2 regions of the Shewanella bicestrii genome follow, and region 2 is predicted to be linked to the other one. Evidence: predicted binding sites of a transcription regulator. Region 2 holds the regulator's gene; the other holds the start of a gene.
The links. The regulator MetJ, encoded in region 2, represses methionine synthesis genes. The targets are predictions, from matches to a motif close to TAGACGTCTAGACGTCTA.
Positions count from the first base shown of each region.

Region 1: a site for MetJ is predicted at 3,972-3,989, ahead of msrA (peptide-methionine (S)-S-oxide reductase MsrA). Genes of this name have one in related genera too.

Region 1 covers NZ_CP022358.1:2,290,909-2,303,103, reverse strand. Annotated here, with positions in the region: gene CF168_RS10105 (dihydrolipoyllysine-residue acetyltransferase) at 1-357, opposite strand, end outside; gene CF168_RS10100 (alpha-ketoacid dehydrogenase subunit beta) at 367-1,344, opposite strand; gene CF168_RS10095 (thiamine pyrophosphate-dependent dehydrogenase E1 component subunit alpha) at 1,348-2,526, opposite strand; gene astE (succinylglutamate desuccinylase) at 2,689-3,723, opposite strand; gene msrA (peptide-methionine (S)-S-oxide reductase MsrA) at 4,002-4,481, shown strand; gene pgm (phosphoglucomutase (alpha-D-glucose-1,6-bisphosphate-dependent)) at 4,601-6,253, opposite strand; gene seqA (replication initiation negative regulator SeqA) at 6,325-6,876, opposite strand; gene CF168_RS10070 (alpha/beta fold hydrolase) at 7,172-7,948, shown strand; gene CF168_RS10065 (DUF2788 domain-containing protein) at 8,050-8,271, shown strand; gene ybfE (LexA regulated protein) at 8,283-8,555, shown strand; gene fldA (flavodoxin FldA) at 8,611-9,138, shown strand; gene earP (elongation factor P maturation arginine rhamnosyltransferase EarP) at 9,218-10,399, shown strand; gene efp (elongation factor P) at 10,444-11,004, shown strand; gene CF168_RS10040 (Na+/H+ antiporter NhaC family protein) at 11,259-12,195, opposite strand, start outside.
Region 2 covers NZ_CP022358.1:588,920-601,114, reverse strand. Annotated here, with positions in the region: gene CF168_RS02760 (c-type cytochrome) at 1-194, opposite strand, end outside; gene CF168_RS02755 (c-type cytochrome) at 205-831, opposite strand; gene CF168_RS02750 (DUF2955 domain-containing protein) at 1,019-2,047, opposite strand; gene CF168_RS02745 (HlyD family secretion protein) at 2,064-3,122, opposite strand; gene slyA (transcriptional regulator SlyA) at 3,131-3,604, opposite strand; gene metF (methylenetetrahydrofolate reductase) at 3,977-4,870, opposite strand; gene CF168_RS02730 (bifunctional aspartate kinase/homoserine dehydrogenase II) at 5,182-7,575, opposite strand; gene metB (cystathionine gamma-synthase) at 7,587-8,750, opposite strand; gene metJ (met regulon transcriptional regulator MetJ) at 8,973-9,287, shown strand; gene CF168_RS02715 (sulfite exporter TauE/SafE family protein) at 9,395-10,138, shown strand; gene nrfD (NrfD/PsrC family molybdoenzyme membrane anchor subunit) at 10,264-11,208, opposite strand; gene CF168_RS02705 (4Fe-4S dicluster domain-containing protein) at 11,211-11,777, opposite strand; gene phsA (thiosulfate reductase PhsA) at 11,790-12,195, opposite strand, start outside.

The DNA of each region.
Region 1 (12,195 bases), 1.7 Mb from region 2:
AATATCGGGCAGCAGGAACTCTTCGACGCTGGTACCCGCCACGCTGGCTTGGCTTGCAGGTATTTGAGTAGATGTGTGTGCTTCAGGTTGAGACGCAGCAACAGGCGCAGCTTCGTCAGACTCAACCTGCACGGCATACAGCGGTGCATGCACCTTAGCAATATCGCCTTTGGCGTAATACAGCTTGGTCACGACTCCCGCAAAAGGCGCCGGAATTTGCACTAAGGCTTTGTCAGTCATCACATCGGCGATGGGCTGATCTTCCACAATCGTGTCGCCCTCTTGCACCAACCACTCGACGAGTTCGCACTCGACAACGCCTTCACCAATGTCCGGCAAAATAAAATCTTTAATCATACCGGACTCCTAGAAGTTCACTGATGCCTTAATGGCTTCAAAGGTTTTGAGCGCATCGGGCATATATTCTTTTTCGTGGACCAGTGGATATGGGGTATCTAGACCACATACACGGCTGATGGGTGATTCTAAATACAAGAAACACTCCTGCTGAATGGTGGCCGCAATTTCACCCGCAAAACCACCCGTTAATGGTGCTTCATGGTTGATCAGTAAGCGGCCGGTCTTCTTCACAGAATCGGCAACTGTATCAACATCCCAAGGCGAGAGTGTACGCAGGTCGATAATTTCGCAGGAAATCCCCTCTTTTGCCGCCATGTCGGCCGCTTTTTCGATGATTTCCATCTGTGCGCCCCAGGCCACTAACGTGATGTCTTTCCCTTCACGCACCACTTCGGCTTTACCCAGCTCGATTTCATAATCGCCCGCAGGGACTTCCCCCACAGAAGCACGGTATAAACGCTTAGGCTCGAAGAACACCACAGGGTTTTTATCGCGAATAGAGGCTAATAATAAACCTTTGGCTTGAGCAGGATTACGCGGCACAACCACTTTTAAGCCTGGAGTTTGGGTAAAATAGGCTTCTGGCGATTGTGAATGATAATGACCGCCCGCAATACCGCCACCATAAGGTGTGCGGAACACCAGGCTTCCCACATTAAATTCATTACCGCTGCGGTAACGGAATTTAGCCGACTCGTTCACGATCTGGTCAAACGCCGGAAAGATGTAATCAGCAAACTGGATTTCCGCTACGGCAGTCATACCATTAGAGGCTAACCCGTTGGCAAAACCCGCAATACCTTGCTCAGTCAGTGGCGTGTTAAAGCAGCGGCTGCGACCAAACTTTTCCTGTAAACCTGAGGTTGCGCGAAACACGCCGCCAAAGTGGCCAACGTCTTCACCAAACACCACCATGCGCTCATCAGCTTGCATGGCGATTGACAAGGCCTCATTGACGGCCTGTAACATATTCATTTCTGCCACGGCTTATAGCCTCCCTGCACTTTTGGGATAGGATTGCGGATATTTTTTGATGTGTTCTTTCAGTTCACTCAGCTGCTTTTTCAGCGCTGGTGTTGGCTTGTCGTACACGTCTTCAATAATCTCATCCAGCATAGGGATAGGTAATTTTTCCGCGACTTTAACGGCGGCTAACACTTCTTCACGGTACTTTTCGTAACGCTGGGCATCATCGGCCTCGGCTAACCAGCCTTTATTAATCAGCCACAACTTAAAGCGTTTGACTGGATCGTGTTGTTGCCATTTCGCCTCTTCTTCTTTGGAGCGATAGCCAGAAGGATCGTCAGAAGATGAGTGGGCGCCCAGACGATAAGTCATTGCTTCAATCAACACGGGAGCATTATGCTCAATTGCATAGGCACGCGCCTGTTGCGTCGCCGCTAACACCGCAAGCATATCGTTACCGTCGACGCGAATGGTGTGCATGCCGTAACCCACACCGCGGCTAGCGATACCGTTACCAGCAAACTGTTCTTCGGTTGGGGTGGAAATCGCATAACCATTGTTACGGCAGAAGAAAATCACCGGGCATTTTAACACCGCAGCCATATTCAAGCCGGCGTGGAAGTCACCTTCAGACGCAGCGCCTTCACCGAAATAACAGACGGCGACATTACGTTTGCCCTGCATTTTTAGGCTATAACCGACACCTGTTGCTTGCGGGATTTGCGTGGCCAGTGGCGATGAAATGGTTTGGTAGTTTAACGCCGCGCAGCCGTAGTGGATTGGCATTTGGCGACCTTTACCTAAGTCCTTCTCATTACTGAACATTTGGTTCATAAACTGTTCAGTGGTAAAGCCACGGTAACGTAGCGCCGCATGTTCACGATATTGCGCGAGGATCACGTCCTCAGCGTCCAGCGCCGCGACACTGCCGACGATCGCCGCTTCTTCACCTGTGCAGGTCATATAGAAGCTGATCCGGCCCTGACGCTGCGCGCCTAACATACGTTCGTCGAGTACCCGCGTAAACACGCAGGTATCGTAAATTTTGGTGGCTAAGGCTTCATCTATTACAGGCAAAACCGCGGTTTCATAGGTAGTGCCGTCTGCTTGTAGAATTCGAAGGATAGGAATGTGAAGCGATGCCTTATCCAAGAAGCCGACACGGTGCACTGTATCAGTGTTGAGTGTTGCTTTGCTCATATTGTGCTCTTGTTATCTCGTTACGCCATGGAAAATCCACAACGCCTAATTTATACGAATATGCCGGATGAACATTACGTTAACGTAAACTACCTATCAACCGTTGGCACAGTTCAAACGACAACTAATCCCCTGTGGGCATGTATATAATGCTTTACAAAACTAGCGAACATCTGGCGCGACTGAAGGGATCAGGCAAATCACAGTGCGATTGCCGATGGGCACCTTAGCATTGGGGAAGACAATCGCTTCAAATTCCTGTTCGACTTTAATTTCCTGCCCACCCTCTCGGGCCAATACAAAGCCTTTCGGGAACGATCGGAAGTTTTCGACATCGGTCGCGAAGGTAAATTCAAAATCATCAAAATGTTTGTTAATCACCCGACACACTTGATACAGATTCACCTTATCCGCTGAGAATGGCTCAAGCGCTAAGGGTTTGTCTGTGATAAGGCGCATAAACATCTCTTGGGCGGCAATAAAACGCGTCATATCGTTTTGCCCCATGGGATACACCTTACCTAATTCAATGGTAAAGGCATCGGCGCCATACTGCTCGGAGGAAAAATAGCTAAAGGTGGTTGTCGGCTCATGGTGAAATAACACAGTATCGACGCCACTGGCGGCTAAAAACATGATTTGTTCGGCGCTGTAAGCACGGCCGGGACGATAGGGATAAATCGCAAACTTTTCGTGTTTTGACGCCCGCATCGCCGTGTGTAAATCGTAGTGAATGCGCTGGCGCCCTGCGGCTGCGCCCTTAAAGAAGCGGTCGACATAGGCTTCTAATTTTTTTGCCCGCACCCGCTCAGGATTCACTAATCCCGGTGGGCTTGAATGCTCGCCACTAAAGAGACGATTCATGTTCTCGTCGATAATGCGAGTCCCATTATTAATCGCTAAAGGGTTACCAATAAGAAAGAGCGTGCGTTGTTTGGCGATGATTTTTTGTTGGAGAAGCTGTTTGATTAAGGTATTGCAGAGTTCGATGGGGGCGGTTTCATTCCCGTGGACACCGCAGGAGAGAATGACATCCTTACCTTGGGCTTGTACTGGCTCAAAGACGATGACGCCGGTGTCCCACACTTCGACTCGAGTATGTTCCCCTAAGGTGAAACTAAACTCATCTCCGAGGGTTTCAGGATTGGCGAGGGTCAGCGCGAGAAAATCCTTCGAATCTAACAGAGCTTGTAACACAGAATTCTCCTTATAATAGCGTGTCAAAGACGGGAGTGATGGCAATAACTGCCTGTTTCATGGCACTTATCGCTACCCGCCTTAAAAAGCGCATCCATACTAACACAAGTTTTTGGGCCGTTACTCTGTCATTCTGGTCAAACAAGCGCATTTCGCGGCAAAACCACAGCATCTTAGCCGCCTTTGGTCGACATAGGATTAATTTTGTCGACACACTTGCTTTTAGGCATGAGTTTTATCACAATCCTTAGCCATCTAGACTTCTATCAGGATTTATCATGGCGTTAGCAACTTTCGGTGCCGGCTGTTTTTGGGGCGTGGAGTATTTCTTTAGACAAGTCAACGGCGTGACCAACGCGACCTGCGGCTATATGGGTGGCAATAACGAAGCGACCACCTATGAGGAAGTCAAAAAAGGTAAGACAGGCCATGCTGAAGTCGTGCAAGTGGAATTTGACCCTGCGATTGTCAGCTACGACGAGTTACTGGATGTGTTTTGGAAGAATCACAATCCTACCACGCTCAATATGCAAGGTGGCGATATCGGCACTCAGTACCGCAGTACCATTTTCTTCCATGACCGTGAGCAAAAAGCGACGGCCGAAGCTTCTAAGCTGGCCTTTGCCCGCTCGGGCCGCTGGGGATTACGCCACATTGTGACTGAAATTGTACCTTTGCAGCAATTCCATGTGGCAGAGGAATATCATCAAAACTATATCGATAAGAACAACTTACCAAGTTGCCATCTCGAGTATTGATCATCACCATTTAGCATCTGCTTGAGCGGCTCGACTTCTCACCGCTGCAAATAAAAACGCACTCAAAGGATTTCCATGAGTGCGTTTTTTATCGGTAAAAACAATGCTTAACTGCTAGATCAGGCGCTAAGCGCCTTATCAATCAAGGCCTGTGCATCCTTAATGATATCGGCAAGATGCTGCTCACTGATAAAGCTCTCACCGTAAATCTTAAATAACGCCTCAGTGCCCGACGGCCGCGCCGCGAACCAACCATTGGCCGTCGTCACTTTAATGCCACCTATCGAGGCGTTGTTACCAGGGGCGTGGGTCAATACGGCATCAATCTTCTCACCCGCCAGCATAGTGGCGTTTAAGGTTTCGGCATTAAGCTTGGCAAATTTGGCTTTGTTCTCAAGGCTGATCGGACTGTCGATACGCTTGTAAAAACTTTGACCGAATTGCGCCACTAATTCTTGATGGCGTTGCCCCGGTGTCTTGCCAGTAACAGCAAGCATTTCGGCCGCTAGCAATACCAGAATAAAACCGTCTTTGTCGGTACACCAAGTCGTGCCATCACGGCGCAGGAACGCCGCACCCGCACTCTCCTCACCGCCAAATGCAATAGTTGCCTCGGCTAATCCATCGACGAACCACTTAAAGCCTACCGGGACTTCGAGTAATTTTTTACCATGGAAGGCGCAGATTTTATCGATAAGCGCGCTCGATACTAGCGTCTTGCCGATGGCTAACTGCTCGCTCCATTCGGGTCTGTGGGTCAGCAAATAATCAATGGCTACCGCTAAATAATGGTTGGGATCCATCAGTCCGGTGCCCGGACACACGATTCCGTGTCTGTCGTAGTCAGGATCGTTACCGACACATAAATCGTAGGATTCTTTGTGGGCCAATAAGCCTGCCATCGCATAGGGAGAAGAACAATCCATGCGGATCTTGCCGTCTTTATCGAGCGACATAAAACTAAAGCTTGGGTCGACCTTATCGTTAACTAAGGTGATATCGATGCCATAGTGCTTGGCAATCGGTGCCCAATAATGAATACCCGAGCCGCCTAATGGGTCAACGCCCAATTTCAGCTTAGCCTCAGCGATAGCGTGCATATCGACCACATTGACTAAATCCGCGACATAGGGGGTGATCAAATCGATGGCATGCACATAACCCGAGGTTAACGCATCGGCATAAGCCAGCTTATTAACGCCCTTAAGCCCTGCGCGCAGGTAATCATTAGCACGGGATTCAATCCACGCTGTGATATTGCCTTCGGCTGGGCCGCCATGGGGAGGATTGTACTTGATACCACCATCCTGAGGTGGATTATGGGATGGCGTAATAATCAAACCATCGCTTAACGCGGCGCCACTCAGCGCGGCTTCACGATTGGCGCAAATAATGGCATGGGACACCACAGGCGTGGGGGTAAAGCCATCATTTTGCTGAATATGCACAGTCACCTTATTGGCCGCTAACACTTCAATCGCCGACACGTAAGCCGCATAAGATAAGGCGTGGGTATCAATACCTAAAAATAGTGGACCGTCGATATTCACCGATTGGCGATAATCCACCACGGCCTGAGTAATCGCCCAAATATGGTCTTGGTTAAAACTTGCTTGAAACGCGGTTCCGCGGTGACCCGAGGTCCCGAACGTCACACGTTGCTCTGCAGCATCCACATTAGGTTTGATGCTGTAATAATGGCTCATCAGCTTTGGAATATTCACCAGATCCGTCTGACTCGCGGTTTGTCCTGCCCGTTGATGTATTGCCACCTGATCCTCTCCTACTGGAAAATCGGTTAATTAAATGGAAACGCCGCATCATTGCGGCGTCGATAAAAGCGTTATACGCGTTCGGCAATGCCGTTGGCGATTTGGGCATCGCAGCCAAATTGCATTAAGGCTTCGACTAAAATTGCCCGTTTTTTGGCGGTGTTATTGTTGGTCGTGACCCAAAATCCGGTATTACCGATTTCCTTCGGATTAGCGGTAGCACTGGCCTTGAGTAACTCTTCCCGTGAACGCGCAAAATAGAGTCGATCGCGACCTTGGATCTGTAAAATTTGCGAGAATTGCGCTTGGCTCTGTTGATATAAACTCTCGAGCAAAAATAAGAAACGACCCACGGCGCCTTTTTGCTGCTCTAACTTATGCTCATCCACCAATTGATTGAAATCGGTGGCAGAGACTAAGGTTTCTACCTGAGGCGCAATCTGTGGCTCTGGCGTCGTTGCCTCTAAACTCGGTTGGCTAATGGCCTGTGGCTGCGCCTGTTCAACCGCATCGACGGACAGGCCGAGTAATCGACGGAGAATGTCAGAGGCGCTCTCACCAATACGTTCCGTTTTGCTGGCAATATGACGATAGAGCTCTTCATCCACTTCGATGTATTTCATAACCTTATTATCCTTTGTTATTCGATAGGCTTAACCGAAAAAGTGCACCACAGGCGATCCTCGCAAAGGATCTGTGCGATCGTTGCCCCAGTGTATCTATCTCTATCAATCTGATAAAGCATCATTAATCTAAAAATGCGTGAAATCGCACATCAAATTAGCACAAGCGCGTTAATCGCTGAAAAAGCCAGCAAGTTCGGCGCACTGAGCCTCAAAATCGCCTCAAGACTTGTCAAACTTAACCCATTAGGGGCACAATCCGCAGCACTTTATGTACCACAGCACAGGCGATTCCATGAATTTTGCATCCACAGGTCAAGGAGAAGCAGTCCTCCTTATCCACGGACTCTTTGGCAATTTAGATAATCTTAAGGGGCTAGGACAAGTCCTCGAAGCAAATCATCAGGTTATCCGTGTTGATGTGCCTAATCATGGTTTGAGTGAACATTGGCAGGAAATGGATTACCCAAGCTTAGCCGAGGCCATGGTGGCATTGTTAGATGAACTTGAGCTTGAGCGTGTACACATTGTTGGCCATTCCATGGGCGGTAAAATCGCCATGGCAACCGCCCTTGCCTATCCAGAACGCATCATCAGCATGGTAGCCGCTGATATTGCCCCAGTTGCTTATCAGCCGCGCCATGATGTGGTATTTGCGGCACTCGAAAGTTTGCCACTTGAAGGCCACATCGACCGCCGCTTTGCGTTATCGCATTTATTAGCGGGTGGCATCGATGAACCGACCGCGCAGTTTTTACTCAAAAACCTCCAGCGCACCGACACCGGCTTTCGTTGGAAGATGAACCTTACTGGCTTAAAAAGCTGCTATCCCAACATCATTGGTTGGCCTAATGAAAACCACAAATCGCAGCAAGTCTATAACGGACCGAGCCTTTTTATCCGTGGTGGTGACTCCAATTATGTGACCGCCGAACATCGCGACGAGATCATGCGTCAATTTCCCGCGGCGCAGGCCAAAACATTAGAAGGTTGTGGCCATTGGCTACATGCTCAAAAACCAGCGGTGTTTAATCGTATTGTGTCTGAATTTATTGACAAACACTCAATGTAAATGACAATGATTCTCGACCTAAATCATATAGCCGACACCCTGCTGATGTGATATATTCGCGCCTCTTTTAGCCTTAGAAGACTCTAGAGGACTAAGAAAGTATGTTATCTCAGTACATGGAACAAATTGAAACCATCGGCCTGAACCTGTTTTTTGCCGCGATATTTTTCTTTATCGGCATGGCCATCCACGATGTGCTTAAACAAGGTAATGTGCCGAAATTTGGTCGATTTATTGTGTGGTTAGTGTTATTTCTCGGCTGCGCCGGGTTTATTGCAAAAGGTATTATCCAGATGTCCTGGGAAGGTTCGGGCATCGGTTAAACAATAAGAACATGGCAAAAGAAGCAACAGATAGAACAACCATTGACCTTTTTGCCAATGAAAAGCGCCGGGGCCGCCCACGTAGCAATCCTTTGTCCCGTAGCCAGCAACTTAAGGTCAATAAGCGCAACCAGATCCAGCGGGATAAAGCCAAAGGATTAAAGCGAATAGAGTTAAAGGTGTCACAAGATTTATATGACGCCTTGAATGAGCAGGCATTGGCCAGTAACATCAGCCGAAGCCAGTTAATCGAATTAATTCTTCAGCAAAAAATTGAATGCTGAGCAATCGATAGCAGCAAGATTAACGTATAAGTGAACTAGACATAAAGGATAGACAATGGCAACTGTAGGTCTTTTTTTCGGTAGCGACACAGGCAACACCGAAGCTGTCGCCAAGATGATCCAGAAAAAACTGGGTAAGAAAATGGTTGAGGTGAAAGATATCGCCAAGAGCACCAAAGAACAGATCGCAGAATACGACCTGCTGCTGTTCGGCATCCCAACCTGGTATTACGGTGAAGCACAGTGCGACTGGGATGACTTTTTCCCTGAATTAGAACAGATTGATTTTACAGATAAACTGGTTGCTATCTTCGGTTGTGGTGACCAAGAGGACTACGCAGAATACTTCCTCGATGCCATGGGCATGGTGGGCGATATCGTTCAAGCACGTGGCGGTATCATCATCGGTCACTGGCCAACGGCAGGTTATAACTTCGAAGCGTCAAAAGGCTTAGTCGATGATGACCACTTCATCGGTTTAGGGATTGACGAAGACCGTCAACCAGAGCTGACTGAAGAGCGTGTGGATGCTTGGGTTAAGCAAATCTACGAAGAAATGTGCTTAGCCGAGTTCGAAGACTAAGCTCAGTTCCGTAAAAAAAGCGGCCGAAACGCCGCTTTTTTTATGTGTGCTCTCCCGATTAATGAAAGCGATACACTCAATGGCAACCACAGCTCCCCAATGGGACATCTTTTGCTGCGTCGTCGATAATTACGGCGATATCGGCGTCACTTGGCGCTTAGCCAAACAGCTGGTCAATGAATATCAGCTCCCCATTACACTCTGGGTCGATGACTTAAACAGCTTCTCGCATATTTTACCAAGCCTTGACCCAAACCAAAGCAGCCAAGTCTTTAATGGCGTCACCATCAATCATTGGACAACGCCCCTGCCCGTGGCATTTGTGCCCGGCGCCGTGTTAATTGAAGCCTTTGCCTGCGAACTGCCTGACGAGGTCAAACAACAACTCATCACGCTGCACAGCACCACACCGCAAGCTGTGCCTGTATGGCTGAATTTAGAATATTTAAGCGCCGAAGACTGGGTCGATGGCTGCCATGGGCTACCCTCGATGCAGGCAAGCGGCATCAAAAAGTATTTCTTTTTCCCGGGTTTCACCCCAAAGACGGGTGGACTGATCTGTGAGCGGGAGCTGTTTGCCGAACGCGATGCATGGCAACAGGATAGCGCCAATAAACTGCAATTATTTGAGCGTCTTGGTCTTAAGGATATTCAAGCGCAAGATACTGTCTACAGCGTCTTTAGCTATGAAACTGATTCTCTGCCGGCCTTGTGTGAGCTCTGGCAAGCCAGTGCAACAAGCGATGCCACAATCCATGCGCTTATTCCCAAGGGACGCAGCTTAAACAGTTTACAACACTTATTACCCTGCAAGGTTGAGGCGCTCAGCCCCGGACAGCAAATTAAGCTAGGTCATTTGACCCTGCATATCTTGCCGATGACAGACCAACAAGGGTTCGACCGCCTGCTGTGGAGCTGCGACTTTAATATTGTCCGCGGAGAAGATAGCTTCCTGAGGGCGCAATGGGCCGCTAAACCCTTCATTTGGCATATTTATCCGCAAGAAGATGATTATCATCTAATAAAATTAGAAGCTTTTATTCAACTTTACTGCGATAATCTGCCCCCTGATATTGCCGACACTTGGTCTAAATTGAATGTTGCATTTAACCAAGGCGAGCAATCTGCCGTGAAAACTCACTGGCAAAACCTAAATCCTGTCAGTTTGCCACTCTTGCAACATGCTAAAGATTGGCCAATTGACGCAATAAATGCTGCAGATCTTGCGACTCGGCTAGTCCAATTCGTCAAAAAAAGCTAAGATGCTGCGCTGAAATAGAAAATCGACATATAGGAAATTGTGTAATGAAAACTGCTCATGAAGTCCGTCCTGGTAACGTGATCATGTTTGAAGGCAGCCCATGGGTTGTACAGAAAACAGAAACAACTCGTTCTGGCCGTAACGCTGCCATCGTTAAGTTAAAGCTGAAAAACTTACTGCTTAACTCTGGTACTGAAACCACTTTCAAAGGTGAAGATAAGATTGACGATATTATCCTAGATCGTCTGGATTGTACTTATTCTTACTTTGCTGATCCTATGTACGTGTTCATGGATGCAGAATACAACCAATACGACGTAGAAGCTGAGAACTTAGGTGACGCAGCGGCTTACATCGTTGACGGTATGGAAGAAACTTGCCAAGTAACTTTCTACGAAGGTAAAGCAATTTCTGTTGAAATGCCAACCACTATCGTACGTGAAGTGATCTACACTGAGCCATCTGCTCGTGGCGATACTTCAGGTAAAGTGATGAAGCCAGCAACTATCACTGGCGGCGGTACAATCAGCGTGGCTGACTTCGTTAAAGTTGGCGACAAGATTGAAATCGACACTCGTACTGGCGAATTCAAGAAGCGCGTATAATCGCCCTTCCCACTCCCAGATAAAAAAGCCAGTGCCTGCACTGGCTTTTTTATTGCCTCGAATTTGATGCTTCTAACGGTTTGCTGCCGGACAGTTATCACATGGAATTGGGTATCGAGGTAAACAGCGAAGAGTTCTTTAGTGGCGCGAGCCAGTCAACACGCTCAATAAACGTTAGCAATAAACCTTCGCAATAAACGTTGGCAATAAAAAAACCAGCCGTAGCTGGTTTTTTATATTTACTGCATCGCAGCTTAGGCAATCAAGATAAAGCCAAAGAACGCAATCACAGCGGCAATTAACGCATAGGGTAACTGAGTCACCGCATGGCTCACTAAGTTACAACCAGAGCCTTGTGCGGCCAATACGGTTGAATCTGAGTAGAAACACGCTTGGCTACCAAATGATGATGCCGACAGCAGCGCACCAATCACCAGTGGAATATCCGCACCAACCGATTGCGCCAGTGGCATCACAATTGGAATGGTCACCGCAAAAATACCCCAGCTTGAACCCGTCGCAAAAGCAAGGATAGCCATAGAGAGGAATACTACCGCAGGCAACATCTTAGGCGTCATGAATGGGCTCAATGATTCAATTACATATTGTGGCAGCAGCAGCGCATCACACACATCCTTAAACACGAATGCGGCGATCACGGTACCAATGGCGGGCAACATGCTCTTAAAACCATCGATCATCTGATCCATCATCTCTGACAGTGGCATTAAACGCTGCACCGCATAGTAAGGCAGCGTGATAACTAATGTCGCTAACAAGCCCTTCCACACGTCGATATCAAAATAAACGGTAAAGGCAACCAGTAGCAGAATAGGCACCAAAAAGTTGTGCAGCTTGCCCTGATTGTCGGCATGCTTAAACTCTTCTTCAATCGCAGCAATCGCGTATTCGTCTGAAGTTTGTACCTGGTCTAAATCGACTTGCGCCTCAGCAGGTTCACCTTGGGCGGCGCGCAGCTGGGCTTTTTTCATCGGACCAATGGCAGGCACAACACCTAACACCACCAGTAACACCATGGCTACGGCTAACCAAGCGTAAAGCATGTAGGGGATCGCCTGCATATATACGCTAATGCCCTGACCTTCTGCCGCCACACCGTTATCAACAAGCAAGCCACCAAAGAATACTGCCCAGGTGGATAATGGCACGAGCACGCAAACTGGCGCTGCG
Region 2 (12,195 bases):
TAACCCAAGCGTACTTTATCGCCGAAGGCCCCTTCGGGAATTGCACTTAAGGGTCTTGGGGTTAAATAACTTTGATCAGGATTTTTAGGGACTGAGGGCAATGGCGCTTGTTTGTCGGGTAACTCATTCACAGCCTGCACTTGAGCGGTTAGCACGCCCATTGCGGCCAATAGTAAGATGGCAGAAGATTTCATGGCCGGCTCCTTATTTCAAATTCGCAAAGTAGTTCGCTAAGGCATCCACCTCGGCGGCGGTCAGCTTGTTAGCCACATTGGCCATCATGCCGTCCACATCTCCCTTACGAGTGCCAGCTTGCCACGCCAACAGTTGCGTCTTGATATAACTGGCCTGCTGACCCGCTAAACGTGGAAACAGACCGCCGCCTAAACCTGAGGGGCCATGGCAAGTCACGCAAGCAGGTAAGCCGCGAGACCAATCACCTTGATAGGCTAAGCGCGCGGTATCGTCGCTAAAGGTCACCTGCTCACCACGGATCACTGGCTTGACCTCAGTCTTAGGTGATTTGGCGGAGAAGTAACTCGCCACTTGCTCGATGCCATCACCTTGCAATGTCATCGCCATCGGCATCATGGTCGCGTTTTGGCGCACACCTGCCTGAAAATGTTGTAATTGGGTGGTGATGTATTCTTTCGAGAGTCCAGCGAGACGAGGGCCGAGGGGTTCTATGCCCTCGCCTTCGGCGCCGTGACAGGTCACGCAGATTTGTCCTGCTGGCGGGACTGCGGTTGGATTGGCTATGGCTACAGAGGTCAAGGCACAGCCGTAGATCAGCGCGATACCTTTGGCTAATGTTCTAATTTTAATATTCATTTTCTATCCTTGAACATACCTTGAGTAGAACTTAAACGGCTCTAGTGATAGCCAAGTCCTAAACCTAGGTCGTTATAAAGAGATAATTGAGTGGTGCGTTCACACGTTTAGCCCACACTAAACGAGTTTGTACCTTACTCCTCGAATCTCCACTGAACAAGCATTAAAAAAATCTAATATTAAGTTCTTAATAACCAAATCGAGTCGCTTCAAAGCTATTCAATAACTTATGAAGCAGGTAACAGAGGAATAAGGTCGCCACTATCGCCACAAAAATACTGCTCACCCGGTAAAGCGCACTAAAAATCAGGTCGTTACCAGGGGTTAAGTATTGGCCAAACAAAATCCCTAAGGTGGTCATCGCACCAAACCCCACACCTGAGCCACTCGCCTCCTTCACATGGGCCTGCGCAAACAACATAAGCCCAACCCACAGCAGCGGCACAATCAGGATCAGTAATCCGGACCAATCGTAGAGGAAAAGTTGCACCATCACCCCAAACGACACCCCAAGCAGAGTGCCCAGCGCGCGTTTACGGGCATAATCCAGCGCCCCGTTCCAATGCATGGGGAACAGGAGTAACAGCGTGGTCGCCTGTGCCGACATGGAGTCACGCAAATCGAAAATTTGAAACACTAAGAAAGAGAGCGTGGCAATGCTGGCGCCGAGTAAAGCTTCGTGGCGCATACGGTGCGGCGCCTTAGGGCCGGGTTTGTAGGCAGGACGAGGCTCGACATCCGGCCAGAGTGCCGTCATCAGATAGGCGATAACCACAGACAATCCCGTCGCCCAGAAATTACTGAAGATTAAGTCATTGAGATCTGTGCCCGGATAGCTGGCAAAGTGCAGCATTATGCTCAAACTCAGCACGCCATTGGCACCAAACAGAAATAGGCTACCGCGGGACATAGCCGCAAAACGATATAAAAACAGTAAAAAGACAATCGGCGTCATCAATCCGGGGTGGCTACCGAAGAAACCGCCGAGTAAGCCGACTTCAAGCCCCGCCATGGCCGATGATGCCAGCAACTGCCGCATCGCATGGCCACTCATCACAGGGACGAGTCCCAGCAATAACATTGGGGTTACCGTAAAAAACACCCCATTACTCCACCCAAAGAGCTTACACAGGGTAAAGCCAATGGTGCCGCCAGTCGCAATGCGCAAACACTGGCGTAAGTCATTGGTAGTTAAAGGGTTGTGGCGTAACAACATGCGAATAGCCTTGAGATTAATAGATGTAATGGAGCAGGCTAATGACCTTAATCTGCACCTTGGCTAGCAGGCTAAACAGCGTATTGTCAGGCAGTAATTGCACAGTGGCACGCGCACCTGCTGGCAGATTATTCATCGCATCGTCGTCTAACACTAAATGTAGTCTTAAGCGCTGCGCATCACGCACCCAACGGTCCGACTCCTGCGGCGCCGCTAAGCGGCCATTGGCATCAAACTGCCCCGCACTCACACCGGCATCAACACTGCTCACTTGGGCGCGATATAAACGGCCTGGCTCACCATCGAAGGCGATTAATGCTGGATAAGATGCATTAACGCCACGTAAGGTCTTTTCACGAAAGTCGGCAATAATATCTAATTTATCAGAGACTAAGGCGAGCAGCGGCTGGCCTACTGCGGCAAAACTGCCCACTTCGAGTTGCAGGTTGGTCACTACTCCATCTTGGTCGGCACGAATTTGGGTGTAAGACAGGTTCAGCTCCGCTTGCTCTAAGGCATTTTTCGCTTGGCGCACTCTTAGGTTTTCTTCGCCATAGAGGCCACGGCTGACTTTGAGTTTATCGAGACGAGCATTAGCGGCTAACAGATTCGCCTCGGCGGCGTCCGCATCACTATCGGCCTGATCCCGTTGCTGCTGCGACACACCATGGGTGGCATACAGTGCATCTAAACGTTTGGCTTCGCGACGCTTTAATTGAGCCGTCGTAGTACTGGCATTCACTTCCGCCTTGGCGGCTAACAACGAAGCATCTAACTCGGCATTGTCCTGACGCACTTGCTCTAGGGCCAATTTTGCCTGAGACACGGCTAACTCAAAGGGTGCTGGGTCGACTTGAAACAGTAAATCGCCCTTGGCGACCACTTGGTTATTCTTCACATTAATGGTTTGAATCTTGCCGCTGATCTGCGGGGTCACCTTAGTTACCACACGGGTTGCCATGGCCTGTGGGGTCAAGGGCATCATAGCGTCGGCAAACATAAAATAGCCAAACACAGCCACAAAACCGAGCATGGCGATTTTTACGAGGCGGGCAAATTGTTGATCCGGTGTCATCTTATTTCTCACTCAAGAATTTCTGTGCTCTTAGCCAACTTGGCTAAGGCGTTATCACTGATTAGGCTAATGATGCGTTCAAACTCACCAAGCTCGCTGGCGCTGATCCCAGCCAACAACTCTGCGCGCACTTGAATAATCCGCGCTTCGACTTGCTTTAATACATCCTTTCCCGCAGGCGTTAGCGATACGATTCGGGCGCGCTTATCTTTAGTGCAGCAATGACGCTCGACTAAACCTTGCTCCTCAAGCTGCCCTAACGTGCGCATCAAAGAAGCCAATTCAATTTCCAGCGCATCCGCCAACACCTTCTGGCTCACGTTGTCGCCCAGACGCAATAACTTCCACAATGCCGTCCAACGAGGATGAGTTAACCCGAGTGGCGCTAATTCCACATCCGCCACGGTGCGCCATAGTCGGTGCAAGCGGCCTAAATGTTCCGCTAGGGATAACTCCTTTAATCGCTCTAATTCTTTCTGCATCATGCTTACTCATTTACTTAGCCTGCTAAGCATTATACTTAGTTAGCAGGCTAAGTAAATATTCGCCACGAAAAAAAAATCTGTGCACGCTGCCACGAAATCCGCAAAACGGTATGAAACGGCGGTAGTAATATCACTTTGTGTGGGGGAAATAGACGCAGAAGATAGTGGCATTAATCTCATTAACCTATGAGATTAAAAACAATTTTTCCGAATGTAACTTCACTGCAAACCGCACGGGCGGGAGATGAACTCGCGCAACTTTCAATGCGCTTAACGACTCTGCTCTCCCAATTTAAGATTTAGGAATTAGTCACTAGCCAAAAGCAAAACGCCGCTAAATAGCGGCGTTTTTTATGAATGTTTACTGCGTTATACCGCCTTTGGGCGAACCCCTAAGGTATGGCAAATCGCATAGGTCAGCTCGGCGCGGTTAAGGGTGTAGAAGTGGAAATCTTTAACACCTTCGCGGGATAACACTTTAACCATATCGATCGCCACGTTTGCCCCCACCAGCTGACGCGTGCCCGCATCATTCTCTAGGCCATCGAACTGCTTATGCAACCAGCTCGGTAGACTCACATTGGTCATGCCCGCGAAGCGTTTTAACTGGGTAAAGTTAGTCACGGGTAAAATGCCGGGCACGATTTCGACATCAATTCCCGCCGCAACGCAGCGGTCGCGAAAACGCAGGTAAGATTCCACATCGAAGAAAAACTGGGTAATAGCACGGCTCGCACCGGCATCGATTTTACGCTTGAGGTTAATCAAATCGGCCTGAGCATTAGCCGCATCTGGGTGTACTTCTGGGTAAGCGGCAACCGAAATATCAAAGTCGGCCACTGAGCGCAGTAAGCGCACTAAATCCGCCGCAAAGCGAGTCGGTTTCGGGCTGCCCGCTGGTAAATCGCCACGCAGTGCCACTATGTCGCGGATCCCCGATTTCCAGTAATGCTTCGCCAGATCTAACAATTCTTCGTCGCTGGCATCCACTAAGGTTAAATGCGGCGCGGCAACCAGATTGGTTTCTTTTTGAATACGTTCAATCACGCCGTGGGTACGGTCACGCACGCCCGAGTTGGCACCATAGGTCACTGAAACAAACTTAGGATTCAGCGGCTCTAAACGGCGGATAGAGTTCCACAGGATCTGTTCCATTTCGGGGGTTGATGGCGGGAAAAACTCAAAAGAAACATTAATATCGCCATTAAGTTCAGACAAACTTTGGTTTAGCGAATGTGAATGTTGTGCGTGATGAAAAGCCATGTGTATTTCCTCAACCGCCCGAGTGCGACGCTCCATCGCGCTGGTACGACTTATAAATGCAGTAATTTAATCCATATGGACGTTTGGACGTCTATATGTCCATATACTAGAGAAACTGGCCGTTAAGTCAAGCCAAAAAATCCCCCTTTTTGGCATTTTCTTATCCCTCGTTGACCACCTTGATTTTAGTCCTGATCTTCGCCAATATTCATAGACGTAAAGGACTCGAATGAGTCCTTTACGTCTATGAATATTGGCCGAATCAGCTTGAAGATACGGGGGATAAGTTCTTCAAGTGTCTAGGTTTATAACTACTCTTGCAGCAGATCGCGACAGATCTGCGTCAGATCCGATTGCACCGCTGCGGCAGTTACCTCACGGCCCGCACCCGGTCCACGGATAATCAGCGGATTACCTTGGTAGAAAGCAGAGCGGATCACAAACACATTATCCCCAGGCGTGAGGTTAGCGTAGGGATGATTCGCATCAATCCACTGTAATCCCACCTCAGCTTTCAGGGCCGCGCCGCTATTGTCCAAGGAGGCGACATATCTCAGCACTTTGTTTTGCTCCGCCGCTGCGCCGTATTGTTGCTGCAATTCATCATCCAGCTCAGCGATACGGGCAAGGAATTGCTCCAGTGGAATATCCGCCAAATGGGCTGGCACTAGGGAGCGCAGTTCAATATCCTCAAGCTCGATTTCCAGACCGATTTCACGGGCCAAAATCAGCAGCTTGCGCTGCATGTCGCGGCCAGAAAGATCGTCGCGGGGATCGGGTTCAGTAATCCCTAGGCCACGCGCTTCAACCACTAATTCCGAGAAGGGTTTGCTGGTATCGTACTTCTCGAATAACCAACACAGGGTACCAGAGAAAATCCCGCCGACGGCCTCAACCGTATCGCCGCTGTTACGCAGATCGTTTAAGGCGTGCTGGATAGGTAAACCCGCGCCACAGCTGGCGTTATAGCGCCAGAATAGACGGCGATAACCGAGTTGTTCCTTCAGCTCGCGGTAGAACGGCAGCGGGCCAGAACCCGCAAGCTTGTTCGCGCTGACCATATGGATGCCGCGCTCGAAAAACTCTGGGTATTGTAGGGTTAAACTGGCGCTAGCACTGATATCTAATGCAATCAGTTCGTCGCAGTTAAGTTGTTCTAATTGTTCGAATAAGTGCTCATATTGCCAAGGTGTTGCCTCGGCATCGAATTCCTGCTGCCAGTTTTCCAAATCCACAGCCGTAGACTTGATCAGGGCTTTGCTGGAACTCACCAAGCCGACAAGCTCGACACGCGCTTCAAGCTCTTGATTTAACGAGGGAGAAACTGACTTAAACAGCTTCACCCACGCCTCGCCAATATTGCCAACACCCAGCAGCAATACACCAATGCGTTTACGTGGACCAGCGCAGCGGCGATGCACTTTTTGCGTCAGCAGATTAACCTGCGACTGTGGCACTAAGGTCACCAGACTTAAGTCACCACTGAACAAGGGCTTAGCGTCACGGCTCAGTAAACGGGCAAAGCTGCGGCGATAATGCTCGGCATCGGCACTCACAAGCGCCACTAAACCGAGTTCGGTATTAATTTGCAGATCTTTAATGCCGAGGGCTTCGGCCTGCCCATCCAATAACTTTTGTACTTGTTTTTGGTTTTCAGCGGTATAAGCAAGCTCGAGTCGTTGATGCGCCGATACCCAATGGGCCAGTGGCGTTAATCCTGCTTCGACTAATTGCTCGAGCAGACTGGCTACATCGCCCGCGATCTTAAAGCCAAATAACACCACGGCATTGAGGTTAGTCACCACGGGCGCACTCGCCGAGGAGCTGTGGGGCGCAATCAGGGTAAAGTCGGTATGGGAGGCGTAGCTTGAACGTACGGCTAGGCTCACCTCAGTGTTAAACAGCGGCTGCAAAGTGCGCGAATGCAAAACAGGCGAGCCTAGGCGCGCCAAGCGGTCTGCTTCGGCGAGGGACATGCTCTTGAGTAATTTCGCATCGTTGATCTTATTCGGATCGGCGTTAAAGACCCCTTCAACGTCGGTCCAAATGGTCACGCGCTCAATGTCGGCGAGGCTGGCAATTAAGCTGGCGCTAAAGTCAGAGCCATTGCGACCCAATAGCAAGGTATCGCCACGCTCGTTGGCACAGATAAAACCTGTGATCACTAAACGCTCGTTAGGATGCGCCGCCAGTAAGGCTTGCACTTTGGCGCGGGATTCTTGCACACGGATTTGCGGTACGGCGGCCTCGTCGGCCACAAGAATCGAACAGGCATCCACATGGCTTGCGGCCACACCCGATTCACGCAGCAGCGCCGCCATCAGGCGCGCCGACCAACGCTCACCAAAGCTCACCACATGGCTAATTTGGTAATCGTTACGGGAATCTAAAGATAACAGACTGATTAATTGAGCTTTATCCGTGGTTAAACGCTCACGCAGATCCCGCGCTTGCTCATTGGATAACAGCTGCTCAATCAAGCCTTGCTGATAGCTGATAAGGACTTGTAACTCTTCTTGCCATAATTGGTTGCTATCGCGCAGGGACAATAATTTATATAAAAAGTTAGTGGTTTTACCCGCAGCAGACACCACCACCAGATCATCACTATGACCATGGGTTAACAGAATATGGGCGACTCGGCGATAACAATCGGCATCGGCTAAGCTGGAACCACCAAATTTATGTAAGTGACAACGTGCCATCTCGAATTCCTCTACTGACAAGCCGCAACGGCGGCCAATCCTGCTTGAATATCTGCAACTAAGTCGTCGGCATCTTCAATACCAACCGACAAACGTAATAGGGTGTCTTTAATGCCAGCTTCATAACGTGCTTGGGGCTCCATCGCCCTGTGGGTCATAGTCGCGGGCACGGCCACGAGACTCTCAACGCCACCTAAGCTCTCGGCCACGCTAAATAAACTTAAGGCATCTAAAAAGGCGACCACTTCGGCCTCGCCGCCCTTAAGCTCAAAACTCAGCATAGCGCCAAAGCCTTTTTGCTGCTTGGCGGCAATGGCATGGCCGGGATGTTCCGCAAGGCCTGGGTAATACACTTTGCTCACCACAGGGCTGCTCGTCAGCACGTGCACAATACGCTGGGCATTGCTTTGGTGCTCGCGAATGCGCACGGCTAAGGTACGCAGACCCCGCAGGGTTTGATAACTGTCGAAGGCAGACCCAGTTAAACCTAAGGTGTTCGACCACCAATGTAAGGTCTCACCGAGTTGAGGATCTTTGGCGATCACCGCGCCGCCCACCACATCGCTGTGACCATTGATGTACTTAGTGGTGGAGTGGATAACGATATCGGCACCGAGTAACAGCGGTTGCTGCAAAATTGGCGAGAGGAAAGTGTTGTCCACCACCACTAAAGCGCCCACGGCGTGGCTCGCCTTGGCGATAGCTTCGATATCGACGACTCGCAGCAGAGGATTAGAGGGGGTTTCAATCCACACCATCTTAGGTTGCTGGCTAATCGCTTGCTCAAGCGCTTGGCCGTCGGTTTGATCGACCACCAGCAGTTTAAATTGGCCCTTTTTAGCCAAGTTGGTGAATAAACGGTACGAACCGCCGTAGCAATCGTGAGGCACCACCAGCAAGTCATCAGGGCCAAGCAAAGTGGTCACTAAGGTAATGGCCGCCATGCCTGTGCAAGTCACCACACCAGTTGCGCCCTTTTCCAGCTTAGCTAGGGCATCACCTAAGATGCTGCGGGTAGGATTGCCGGAACGGCTGTAATCAAATTCGCGAGGATTTTTATGACCATCGAAGGCGTAATTCGTCGACAGGTAAATTGGCGGCACCACAGCGCCATACTGAGTATCGCTTTCGATACCCTGACGCACTGCTAATGTGGCTAATTGACGTTCGGTCACTAATTTGCCTGCGGTCATCGGGAACTCCTAAGTTCGCAAAGAGATGTCTGGACGTCTAAATGTACCTAAGCCCAGTGGCATCGTCAATAGGCGTTAAGACGTTTAGACGTCTAAACATAAAGAAATCTGTTTGCAATCACTAAGAAATAGTAGCAATAATTTGACTGTTATCTGTAAGGGTTTAAAATCTGCCCCGAATTTAGCGTTATAACAGGTGAGTCAATGACTGAATGGAATGGGGAATACATCAGCCCCTATGCTGAACATGGCAAGAAGAATGAACAAGTAAAGAAAATTACTGTGTCTATTCCGCTCAAAGTGCTAAAAGTCCTCACGGATGAACGTACCCGTCGTCAGGTGAACAACCTGCGCCACGCCACCAATAGCGAACTCTTGTGTGAAGCATTTTTGCATGCCTACACCGGCCAGCCTCTGCCTAATGATGCCGATCTGTCGAAAGATAGCCCAGACAGCATTCCCGCCGAAGCGAAACGGTTGATGGACGAAATGGGGATCGAGTGGGAAGATATGGAATAACGCTCAGGCGTCCATAATCCTGCCGTAACTAATTATTAGGGATCGTTAATGCTCATCTTGCCTGATGGGTTAGAGTAACGATCCCTATTTTGTTTTGATGGAATCCTATGTTCTCCTTGATAGATCCACAAACGCTCGCCATTGCGTCTGTGATTGTGTTTTTAGGTGCCCTCACCCAGAGTCTGATTGGCTTTGGCCTTGCTGTGGTGGCGAGTCCGCTGCTGTATATTGTCGACCCCGAATTAGTGCCCGCCCCCGTGATTGTGATGGGCTTTTCCATCGCCCTACTCACCCTACTGCGTGAGCGTGGCCACTTAGAATTCAACGGCTTGCAATATGCGCTGATTGGTCGCGTGCCCGGAGGCTTTATCGGTGCCAGCCTGTTGCTGTTTGCGCCGCAGCCGATTCTTGGTCTGGCGATTGCTGGCATTGTGGCGGTCGCCGTGGTGCTAAGCCTGTATAAATTCAGCCTGCCAGTGAATAAAGCGACGCTATTTGGCGCAGGTGTGGTATCGGGGATCTTTGGTAATATTGCCGCCATTGGTGGTCCGCCGATGGCGATTTTGTTGGCGGGTAAGGATGCCTCAAAGTTTCGCGCCGCACTGTCGGCCTTCTTTATCTTCAGCTCGACCATAGCGATGGTCATCCTTGGGGTGACGGGCCTGCTCGAAATCAAGCATTTATGGTTATCCCTGATGCTGCTGCCCTCAGTCTTTTTAGGCTATTTAGTGGCGGGTAAACTGGTGGGGAATGTGGATAAGCATAAGACCAAGATGGCAACCTTAGCCCTCTGCGCTATCAGCGCCTTAGTGCTCACGGTGAAATCAGTGATTGAGCTATTGCCGCAATAATTGCCGCAATAATTACCGCAATAGAATCCTGCTTATCGCCCCATAAAAAAAGCACCGTTAATCGGTGCTTTTTGCTTGCTGGGATAGGTGATTTACCCCATAGATATTGCCATTAACCAATGGCACTAACTTAGATAGCTTTGTCCCGCATACACAATAAAGTGTCTCAGTGCTAACACACCAGTTAAGCTGGCGCAGGCCACCATGATCATCGCGCCCTTGCTGTGGCGAGTCGCGGTCGGCAACAGCATAAACAACAGCGGAATACCAAAACCAATCCCGACCACGCCAATCCAGAATACGCTCGCCCACACGCCAGAGGTGAGTGATGCCAGCGCCGCAGCCGCCGCGCCGCCCTTAAAGTACAAGGCACAGAACAACATAAACAGGAACATGATTTCGATGGCCATCACTGGCAACTCTAAGCCATGCATTTTAGCTAAAGTCTTGTCGTGGCTATCGGTCTTGAACATCACCAGCGCCAGCACCGCATTAGCCGCCGCACCCGCCGATAAACCAGAGACTAAGAACAGCGCCGGCAATACCGCAGTGTTCAACATCGGATAAGCATTCATGGCCGAAATTAAGAAGCCAGTATAAGCACCTACGCCAATGGCGAGGATAAACAGCAGAACTTCAATCAGCTTTCTAAAGGGCATCAGCAGCTTAGCGATAGGCACGAAGAAACCTAAGCCCCACTTTGGCAGCTCATCGCGCAGCACAAGAATCGCGTAGGCAAATGCTAAGGGTGAATAAGCCAGTAGTGCTAAAACACCAATCGCCATTACGGACTGGAAGTTATAGTTGATTAAAATCAGCCAAAAATGGAAAGGCTTCGTTAAATCAAACACTAAACATGCCAAGCCTAGGCAAATGGCCACAGGGCCAATAATGGCTGCGGCCTTGAGAATACTCGTCTCCCCCTGCGCTTGATCCTTATTAAACCAACGCAGGCCAATGCCAATCAGCAAACTTCCGGCGGATAAACCCGCCATAAACAGATACACGGCGATGATCCAATGCCAAGTAACGGGATCATATTGCGCCATATCGCCCCAAGTATTGTTCATAATCAAATCCCCCCTCTTTTGGTAGGAACGCGATATACCCTAGGCTGAGTGCCTAAATGGGTCTTATCTTGGTAAGTGATCTTAGTGTTGAGTAGCATAGCGACCTCACTCTGTGGATCGTTGGCATCGCCAAACACTAAGGCATCGGTCGGACACACAGTCACACAGGCAGGCTCTTCACCCCGGGCCAAACGCGTGTCCTTACAGAAGTTGCACTTATCAGCCACTTTGGTTTCTGGATTCATAAAACGTACCTTGTAGGGACACGCCGCCACGCAGTACATACAACCCACACACTTATCGCCATGGATGGAGACAATCCCATCCTCACCCACATAGGCCGCGCCCGTTGGACATACCTTCACACAAGGCGCATCTTCACACTGCTGGCACGATACCCTGTGGTACTTAAAGTGCAGGTGCGGCATCTCGCCGAAGGGGCCCTCTACGCGCACTTGTAAGCGAGTCACACCCTCGGGGACGCCATTTTCACTGCGGCAGGCCACGTTACAGGCTTGGCAGCCGATGCACTTGTTCTCATCGTGCACCATCACATATCTTTTCGTCATTTGAGCCTCCAATTAGCGTTTTGCCAGCGTGACGCCTGTCGTATGAATATTCATGCCACACACAGGGGCTGTTTGATGGGGCAGTAAGTTTCCGCAGTGGATACCTTTACCAGTCGCTCTAACCAACTCTTTGTTTTTAGAGCCAAAGCCCATATAGGCAAATACGGTATCGGGGCGAATGCCCGGGGTGACTAAGGCATGGCCTTCTTCGCTACCCACGCTGCTGGTTAACCGAATCGGGTCACCATTGCTGATCCCTAACTTGCCCGCCGTGACGGGATGCACCCAAATGGCGTTATCCGACATCAGGTTAGCTAACATGGGAATATTGTGAGTCGCGCCATTGGTATGCACGGCGACCTTGCCTTGGATAAAGTACAGCTCGTCGGCTTTCTTCAAATGCACTTCGCGGAACTTA